3 regions of the Pseudoalteromonas nigrifaciens genome follow, and region 1 is predicted to be linked to each of the others. Evidence: predicted binding sites of a transcription regulator. Region 1 holds the regulator's gene; each other region holds the start of a gene.
The links. Region 1 encodes FliA, which starts transcription of late flagellar genes. Its sites were predicted from a motif close to CTAAAGNTNNNNNNNNNNNNGCCGATA; they were not measured.

Region 1 (3,283 bases):
AATAATTCAGTATCTTCTGGGTTATTTTCCAGTTCAACTAATTGTTCAGATAAAAGCTCAAGGATTTCTCCAGCTTCAACTAAAAAATCTTGTAATATATCTTCATCGACTTCAAAGCTCATGCAGTTACTCTCCTATTAGAAGCCCAAACTTGATAAAAGATCATCAACTTCGTCTTGATCAGATACAACATCATCACGCGATTCTTTATCAATAATAGGGCCTTCTGGGCCTGCTAATGCTTGTGCGGCAATCGAGTTTTCTGTTTTTTGTTGCTCTTGGTTATCGTTTTCATCTTGTGCTGCAAACGCAGTTAACAGATGAATTAAACTTTCTTCAACTTCGCGTACCAGCTCAATAACACGGCGAATTACTTGTCCGGTTAAATCCTGATAATCTTGAGCCATTAACACATTAGTCATTAATACTTGCAACTCATCGGTTTTAAGATGCGAGCTGTTCATAAATTTATCAATGCTATGACACAATGTTTTAAATTCACCAAGTTCAAGATCGCGGCTCATTAACCGATCCCAGGTTGGCTTGATATGCGAAATATCATCAGCTAATTGCTGGGCTAAAGGCAGGCTCGCTTCAACCGCATCCATGGTTTTGTTGGCGGCGTTTTCTGTCATTTCTATGACATAGTTAAGTCGCTTTTTAGCATCCGGAATGGCATCAGTGGTTAAATCTGTTATGCGGGTGTCAAGCTCAAAACCCTTTAAAGACTCGTGCAACTGGCGCGTTAATTTACCTACTTCTGCAAACAAATATGATTGTTCTTGAGAGGCAGTTTCTAAAATTAACTGATCAGCTTTATGTTGCTCACCGTTTTCTAAAAAAGTGACCAGCTGACGTGCTTGCTCTAAAGTAATCTGAGGCGCAGCAGGTGCTGACATAAGCCTCTCCCCTTATTAACCTAAGCGTTCGAACACTTTTTCTAATTTAGTTTTTAATGTACCCGCAGTAAATGGCTTAACAATATAACCATTAACACCTGCTTGGGCTGCTGCAATAATTTGCTCTTTTTTAGCTTCTGCAGTAACCATTAAAACCGGAAGATGCTTTAATTTGTCATCTGCGCGTATTGCTCTTAACAAGTCAATACCTTGCATGCCCGGCATATTCCAATCTGTTACTACAAAGTCAAATGATTGATTTTGCAACATAGGTAAAGCAGTTGAGCCATCATCTGCTTCTAAAACATTGGTAAACCCTAAATCACGCAATAGGTTTTTAATAATACGTCTCATCGTTGAAAAGTCATCAACAACAAGAATTTTTATGTTTTTATCCAAAACATCCTCCAGTGAGGCCTAAACCTGTATTTACTTACTTCTAATTTATCCAGTCATTGATTTTTGCTTTTAGCTTAATCATCGCCTGACCATGTATCTGACTTACACGCGACTCACTTACATCGAGTATCTGTCCAATTTCTTTTAAATTCATTTCATCGTTATAGTACAACGAAAGCACCATTGCATCTCGCTCTGGTAGGGATTTAATTGCACTTAATAAAGATTCATTAAACCTTTCATTTTTAACATTATTAAAGGGTTTGTCTAGTGCTAAATCGTGCCCAACAGGTGTTATAACATCCTCATCAATACCTAAATCTTCTATTCCCAAGATTTTACTGGAATTAACATCGGTTAAAATATGATGATATTGCTCTAGTGTAATTTCAAGCTTTTGGGCAACTTCACTGTCTGTAGGTTCACGATTCAGGCTGCTTTCTAATGCTGAAATAGCTTCTATAACCTGGCGGCTTTTACGATGTACTGAGCGAGGAGCCCAGTCTCCACGGCGCATTTCATCAAGCATAGCGCCCCGAATACGAATACCCGCAAAGGTTTCAAAACTAGCGCCTTTAGTGGCATCAAAGTTTTTTGACGCCTCTATTAATCCTATCATTCCTGATTGAATTAAATCATCGAGTTGTACACTAGGGGGTAAACGAGCAATTAAATGACATGCTACTTTTTTTACTAATGAAGCATGCTTTTCAACAATCATATTTAAATTTTGTGTTGATTCATATCCCATAGCTCTATTCACCAATGTAGTCATAGTTAGCCGTTAACGAGTTTCTCAATGAAAAATTCTAAATGACCCGAAGGCTGGTTCGGTATTGGCCACTTTGTTATTCTTGTTGCTAATGTTTTAAAGGCAAGTGCAGCTGGAGAACTAGGAAACAGTTCAACAATTACTTTTTGACGACGTGTTGCTTTACGCATATTTTCATCATAAGGAACGGTTGCAACCAGCTCCATTGATATATCTAAAAATCGGTCTGTAACCTTTGATAGCTTTGCAAATAACTCTTGCCCTTCGCGTAATGAACGCACCATGTTGGCAACAATTTTAAATTTATACACGCCATGTTCGCGGCTTAATACTTTGATCAGTGCATAGGCATCGGTTATTGAAGTAGGCTCGTCACATACCACAACCAAAACATCTTGTGCAGCGCGAGAAAAACTCAGCACCATATCCGATATACCGGCAGCGGTATCAACAACTAATATATCAAAATCAGTATTGAGTTCGCTAAAAGCACGAATAAGCCCAGCATGTTCTGCAGGCGACAACTCAACCATACTTTGTGAACCCGAAGTCGCTGGTACTATTTTTATCCCAGCGGGGCCTTCTACTAGTATTTCATCAAGCTCACATTCGCCAGATAACACATGCGATAAATTACGCTCAACACGTAGTCCAAGCATTACATCACAATTGGCTAAACCCAAATCGGCATCAAGCACTAACACTCTATTGCCTTGCTGACCTAAAGCGATCGCAGTATTTAACGATACATTTGTTTTTCCAACGCCACCTTTACCGCCAGTGACGGCGATAACCTTAACGCCGTTATTATTATTTTTGCTCATTTTACGCAGGCCGCTTGCTTGATCTAATACTGTGTTAATCATACATCTCTACTGTGCTCGACGCCACTGATTGGTGTCGTGAATGTTGTACTTTTGTTCTCTTTAAATATAATTGCTCAGCTTTTTTCACTAGTTTTTCTGCATTTGCAACTCGAATATCTTCAGGTACTCGTTGACCATTAGTAAGATACCCTATTGGCAGGCGATTTTGAATCGCAATACTAATTATCTCGCCTAAACTTAATGATTCGTCGAGTTTAGTGAAAATACAACCGCTTAACTGTACTTTTTTAAAGTGTCTTACGGTTTCTTGTAACACATTTATTTGCGCAGTGGCACTTAATACTAAGTAATTACGAATATCCACACGCTGATTACGCATTAAGGTA
Region 2 (3,283 bases), 630 kb from region 1:
GTTATTTAAAAGCTTTTCGGTACGTACATTAAGCTCAAAAATGAAGCGCGACCAAGACTACTTTAAAGAGAAAGGTGCATTGCGTGGCGTACCTACTTTTATCGTAAATGGTAAGTACAAACTACTTCTAGGCCGCGAATCGGGTATTAGCGAACCAGCAGATATCACTAAATTAATTAACTACTTGGCAAGCAAGTAAAGTTAATCCCATAAAAAAAGCTCCTAAGGAGCTTTTTTTATGGGTAATTTTTAGCTGGTAATTTTAAATATTCTTTTTTTGTAAAAATACACCCGACTCAATATGGTGCGTATAAGGGAATTGATCAAAAATCGCAAAGCGTTTAACTTCATGGGTGCGGGTTAAGTGATCAAGGTCGCGCTCTAGTGTCTCTGGGTTACACGAAATATAAATAATACTTTCGTAATTTGCTACTAAGTCACACGTTAGAGTATCCATACCGGCACGTGGCGGATCAACTAAAATGGTTTGACAATTGTAGCTGTTTAAATCTATACCTTCTAAGCGAGAAAAACTACGCTCGCCATTCATGGCTTGAGTAAACTCTTCGCTCGACATGCGAATAATATCTAAATTGGCAACTTTGTTTTGCGCTATATTGTACTGCGCTGAGTGTACCGACGACTTTGATATTTCGGTTGCCAGCACTTTATTAAACGAACCCGCTAACGCAATAGAAAAGTTACCGTTGCCACAATAAAGTTCAAGTAAATCATTTTTAAGTGGCTTACATAAGTCTTGCGCCCACTCTAGCATTTTAATATTTACTTTGGCATTTGGCTGGGTAAAGCTGTTTTCTACCTGCTGATATATTAGTTCTTGGCCATTCACGTTTAAGCGTTCGGTAACGTAGTCATCACCAAGCATTTCTTTTTGTTTGCGGGCACGGCCAATAAAGTCAATTTTATACTTATTGCTTAACTTTTCTTTAAGCGCGTTAATTTCACTCAGCCAATGCTCATCAAGTGGCTTGTGATATAACAGACTCACTAAAATCTCACCGCTTAGCGTAGATAAGTAATCAATCTGAAATAGTTTACGACGCAAAATTTCACACGACTTTAAATTATCAATCATTACTTGCATCACTTCACCTACCAAAGGAGCGGCAGGGTCAAAGCTATCAACGCGAATTTTGTCTTTAGTTTGTTGATCAAACATTATATGAAACAGATCGTCACCATCGTGCCATACTCTAAACTCAGCGCGTTGGCGGTAGTTAATCGGCTCTGAGCTAAATACCTCAAGTTTATCCACACCAAAACGTTGAAATTGGGCAGCAATACGCTGTTCTTTTTCGCTTAACTGCGCATCGTACTGTGTGGTGTCTATTTTAATAACTGCCATTAACGCTATAACCTTATCTTTGAGAGCTGTTTATCGGCGCTATTGTAGGGAGCGAGATGTATTTGTCTAGTTTTGATGAAATATATATTGGTTTTTTTTTGAGCATCTAGCTACAGAAATAACTTACAGTGCCGATAAGTAAGGCAAGCATAGATAGGAGTCGGATCATGAAAATCGGTAACTTTGGCTTTGTTCCAAACCACAATATTAATAAATACGGTAATAAAGGGGCTTTACAGCAACCTACAATACAGTCGCCTCAAGATAACTATCAGCAGCGCGGTAAAGAACTTGCTGCCAAAGTGCTCGGTGACAAAATGGCTCAAGCTCTTGGCTTACCGATAAGCGAGCCGAAAAAAGATAAACCGCTTTTTGATTTTGATGAAATCGTTAAAAACGTTTTAGACTTCGTTACCAGTGCAGTACGTAAAGCAAAAGCCAATGGTGCCGACGATGAAAAACTCAAAGGTATGTTAGGTGATGCTCGAAAAGGTGTGCAAATAGGGATTGATGACGCGGTTGATGAATTAAAAGGCAATGGCGTGTTTAACGACGATATCGCACAGGGTATTAATAAATGTAAAGAAGGCATATTTAATGGCCTGGACAAATTTGAAGACGATTTATTTAATCCTAAACCTGCCAGTGTCTCTGTTAGCCAAGCTCAGTATGCAAGTTTAAGTAACAAAGCAGAATATAAATTTACTACCGCCGAAGGAGACGAAGTGAGTATTAGTTTTGCTGATGCTTATGAGTCACAATCAGCCAGTCGTTATCAGCAAAATGGGAATAGTGGATCTTTTGTAAGTGAGTCGTCGCAGTCTCGTGAGTTGTCATTTTCTATGTCGGTTAATGGCGATTTAAATGAGAATGAACAAAAGGCGATTAATGAGCTAATGGCTGACTTACAAAGTGTAAGTAGCACCTTTTTCAGTGGTGACTTAGATAAAGCATTTGAAGAGGCGCAAGCACTAAGCTTAGGCAACGAACAGCTGGTGGCTTTTTCAATGGATTTACGACAAACCAAAACAGTCGCTACAGTTAAAGGTTACGAAGAGTACAAGCCAGTTCCTGAAAAAGCAGTAGCTGATAAATTAGCGCCGTTTAACGACGACTTAAAAGCTGTGTTTAATAAAGCCACAGAGCTGGGCATACAAAACCAGTTATCGGGTATTGTGCAGTGGTTAAATCAAGATCAAGCAGAAATAGATAAATTGGTAGATTACACCAAAGCTATGTTCGAAAACCTTAATCAATTAAATGCAGCAACGGACGAGCTAGCCAATCAACAATAGTTGTACCACTAAACTACTTTCTTTTATAAAAATCACATGGCAAACTGCCGTTCTTAACTTAGAATAAGGACAGTAGTTTGTCAGCGCACATAATGGTTTTTGATTCAGGTATTGGTGGTACTACGGTACTTGAACATATTCAGCAAAGTATTCCAGATGCGCAATACAGCTATTTTATGGATAATGCACTATTGCCATACGGCGCTCAGTCACAGCAAACGATTATTAATCGCTTATGCGCACTCATTCACTTTATTAACCAGCAAGCGCTTAATGTAGATTTAATTGTCATTGCATGTAACACCGCCTCTACTTCTGCGCTTGGGGCAGTGCGCCAAATTACTACTATTCCTATAGTGGGGGTGGTACCGGCGATAAAACCTGCTGCGCAACTTACACAATCTAAACATATCGGCCTACTGGCAACTCCAGCAACTATATCAAGTCCCTATACGCGCACACTCATACAAGAACATACCAACAATATAGCAGTTAGCTTATATAGTAGCGTTGAACTAGTTACTTTAGCCGAGCGTCTGTTTTTCGAACAAAGTTTAGATACAACTAAACTGCACCAAGAACTCGATCGTTTAAACATAGATCAGTCTATAGATGTATTAGT
Region 3 (3,283 bases), 390 kb from region 1:
TGACTATTAAAACTGAAAGAGAAACCAAAAGGGGATCGTAAACCCCGTTTATAATTAAACTAGGATCTTGGTCAGTAATAAAGAAAGCTGATAACATGGCGGCTCTAAATAGGCATTTTAATCGTGTAGTTTAATAGAATTAATTAATTAATAAACCGTTAATTTTATGATTGCTTATTAAGCTATAAATAAACAACACGGCATTAACTAACCATTAGACGAAAAGTAGCCCCTAGCTAGTATAGTGTGAGAGATTAATTTGTTTGCCTACCAACTAAAAAAAAGTACCCGACGAAAGACCGTTGCTATTAAAGTGCATAATCAAAATGTGACGGTATATGCCCCCCATCACGTACAAAAAAAAGTGCTCGATAACTGGTTATTAGAAAAAAAATCATGGGTTGAGGCGCAGCTGCAAAAACAGCTTACTTTGGTTGATACAAAACAGTATCCACTTAAGGACAAAAAGATCTGGGTTTTTTCAGAAGCAATTAATTTAACGTTTCAGCAAGGCAATACCTCTACAGTGGAGCGCCAACAAGATGGCCTGCTTATTACCGTTTCTGCTCGTGTTAAGCATCAGCAGCAAAAGTACCAATTACTTTTAGAGGCGTATTTAAAAGAGCAGTTAACCGCATACATTGAAATGCGACTTAATGACTTTTGCACGCTGATGCAAGAAGCGCTGCCTAACGATTTAAATATTGCAGTTTATAAACGCAAATGGGGAAGTTGTAATAGTAAAAGGGCGTTAACATTTAACTTATTATTGATTGGTGCACCACATAGCATTATTGATTATGTAATAGTGCATGAGCTGGCGCATTTACGACATTTAAATCATAGCAAAGCATTTTGGCAGCGCGTAGCACAATTTTGTCCCGACTATAAAGCAAGTACGTTATGGCTAAAACAATATGGTATGAGTTTACAATGGGTATTTTAATGTTTTACTAAGAAAAAACACGGAGATTACTAACAAGGAATGTAGTAACTATATAAGTAGAAAAGTGGTGGAGGGAGCTGGATTCGAACCAGCGAAGGCTGAGCCGTCAGATTTACAGTCTGATCCCTTTGGCCGCTCGGGAACCCCTCCACACTAATTTTGTTACATTTGGCCCCACTTAACTTAGCGGTAAGAAAAGTGGTGGAGGGAGCTGGATTCGAACCAGCGAAGGCTGAGCCGTCAGATTTACAGTCTGATCCCTTTGGCCGCTCGGGAACCCCTCCAATGCAACGGCGCTGATAATAGCAAACATCGTATTTAAGTAAAGAAAAAAGCTAAAGAAAAATGAAATAAAGCCGATAAATAGGTATTACTTACTTCAATCGGCTAAAGTCTATGCAAATCGGTGATTTGTTAATCACAGAGAGTCAGCTCAACACTCGACTTAATAAAAGTGTGCATGAAAAGCGCCGAGGAGAGTTTGCGCTTTTACTCGCTATGCTATCTCATGATGCACTCGATTTTAGCCAATTCCATTTACCAAAAACAGAAATTGAAGATTCAACTGTTGGCGAAGATACCCTTCGCAAACAAATAGGAGCAGGTCCAAAGCAACTTTTAGCGCCAGATAAGTTTGATATCTTGATAGGGCAGTTTAACGCCTCACTATTAATGCAAGCAGGGGAACGCGCTGGAATGAGCGATATTAAATTAAATCACTGTTTAAACCCTGAACCATTGTTTATAAGAGATGATGTAAGCCATATTCCGCTTCAGGTGCGTGATAATTGTGAATTAGCAGTGCGCAGGCGTATAAATAACACACAAACGCAACTATCTAACCCGCAACTCGATGCTGCTGCCTTTTACGAAAGCCTAAATAATGATGCGCTTCACCACCCATTGCATTTAGTAAGCGCTTAATTATAAAGCGTACGCTGTAACTGCTTTGATATTGCAATAACCAATCATATTAATAGAACTTGGCAAACGATTGCGCCATCACTCTAACTATTAAGTTACTTGTCTGTAATATAAAGCCGCTAACTCTCTACACTTAAGCGCATTTTAGCGATACTTTATTTTATTAATGGATTAATAATTGATTTAATATAAAAAAAGCATCCAAAAATTAAATGCAATTGCTATAATAGGCTCAAATGGTATGACATTAAATGCCGTTATCATTAAACCAAGGTAATTAGGAACGTAATGAAGAAAATATTCACGCTAAATCACGAGAAAATCAAATATCCTCGTATGGTTGACGCCGCAAAGCATGAAGTGAAAAAATATTTGAAAAGAGAGCGTAACAAAACTCTACCACTCGATGCTGATTACTGGGCGTTTGATTGTAAGTTTGGTAATACCGCTGAAGATGCACAAGTAGTGCACGTTGCAGAGCTTAGTAATCATATAAGCGAAATAGAAAAGCAAAGCTTAACTTCTTTTTATGTAGAAATATTAGCGCGCCCAGCTCAACGTCAACAACCAGATTTGGATGACGACGAATAAGACGCTTATAAAGTAATTTGCGTAATTTTTAAAATGGGCCTAGTGGCCCATTTTTTGTTTGTACGTTTATACAAACGCGATTTAAACCTTGAGCATTCAAGTACAAGCAGCTTATAAGCAGTGCTTACTTTCAGTATTACCCTGAAAATTATGGCCGTGATTTTCTAAAACAATTAACAACAACTCTGTATCGCCATTTTTATATTTGGTTGTAAGTTTGATTAAAAACCCAACTTTAATACATTTGCATAACATAAGACTGTATTATACTGTGTTAGTTGATAATTATAGAAAACAGTAGTATTTATGCCATTAAATTATGCCGATAGCGATTTAAAACTTAGCCTTAAAACCTCAAAAGTTCTCATTGTTGATGATCAGTTACTTAGCATAATTGTACTGAAAAAAATATTATCAAAGCACTTTATTGTTAACACCGCCAACAGCGGTGAAGAAGCAGTTGAAATATGTAAATCTAATACTCCCGATATCGTACTGCTGGATATTTCAATGGATGGCATATGCGGTATAGAAACCTGTTTAAAACTTAAAACGACGACACAAACCCAAGACATTCCCGTTATATTTGTTACCTCCTTTGAAAAGCAAGAAGAGGACTGCTGGGAAGCGGGTGCGGTAGACTTTATTCAAAAACCGATTAACCCAGAAACCTTATACAGAAGAGTAAGAGCGCACTTAACTATTAAGCTGCAACATGACTTATTAAGTCAAAAAGTGTTTCTTGATGACTTAACTAAAGTATTTAACCGTCGTTATTTTGATACTCATATTAATAAAATACAATTGAGTGCATTAAGAGAG

Region 2: the regulator FliA is predicted to act here: its motif matches at 1,477-1,503, upstream of PNIG_RS01330 (DUF5610 domain-containing protein).
Region 3: the regulator FliA is predicted to act here: its motif matches at 1,282-1,308, upstream of PNIG_RS06275 (VC2046/SO_2500 family protein).

Annotation. Positions count from the first base shown of each region.
Region 1 covers NZ_CP011036.1:903,710-906,992, reverse strand. The annotation lists gene PNIG_RS04280 (chemotaxis protein CheA) at 1-122, opposite strand, end outside; gene PNIG_RS04275 (protein phosphatase CheZ) at 138-899, opposite strand; gene cheY (chemotaxis response regulator CheY) at 915-1,298, opposite strand; gene PNIG_RS04265 (RNA polymerase sigma factor FliA) at 1,339-2,049, opposite strand; gene PNIG_RS04260 (MinD/ParA family ATP-binding protein) at 2,076-2,936, opposite strand; gene flhF (flagellar biosynthesis GTPase FlhF) at 2,929-3,283, opposite strand, start outside.
Region 2 covers NZ_CP011036.1:278,616-281,898, forward strand. The annotation lists gene PNIG_RS01320 (thiol:disulfide interchange protein DsbA/DsbL) at 1-199, shown strand, start outside; gene trmA (tRNA (uridine(54)-C5)-methyltransferase TrmA) at 263-1,366, opposite strand; gene PNIG_RS01330 (DUF5610 domain-containing protein) at 1,534-2,661, shown strand; gene murI (glutamate racemase) at 2,739-3,283, shown strand, end outside.
Region 3 covers NZ_CP011036.1:1,289,085-1,292,367, forward strand. The annotation lists gene PNIG_RS06255 (MHYT domain-containing protein) at 1-97, opposite strand, end outside; gene PNIG_RS06260 (M48 family metallopeptidase) at 260-946, shown strand; tRNA gene PNIG_RS06265 (tRNA-Tyr) at 1,012-1,096, opposite strand; tRNA gene PNIG_RS06270 (tRNA-Tyr) at 1,146-1,230, opposite strand; gene PNIG_RS06275 (VC2046/SO_2500 family protein) at 1,343-1,870, shown strand; gene PNIG_RS06280 (DUF6172 family protein) at 2,159-2,461, shown strand; gene PNIG_RS06285 (GGDEF domain-containing response regulator) at 2,768-3,283, shown strand, end outside.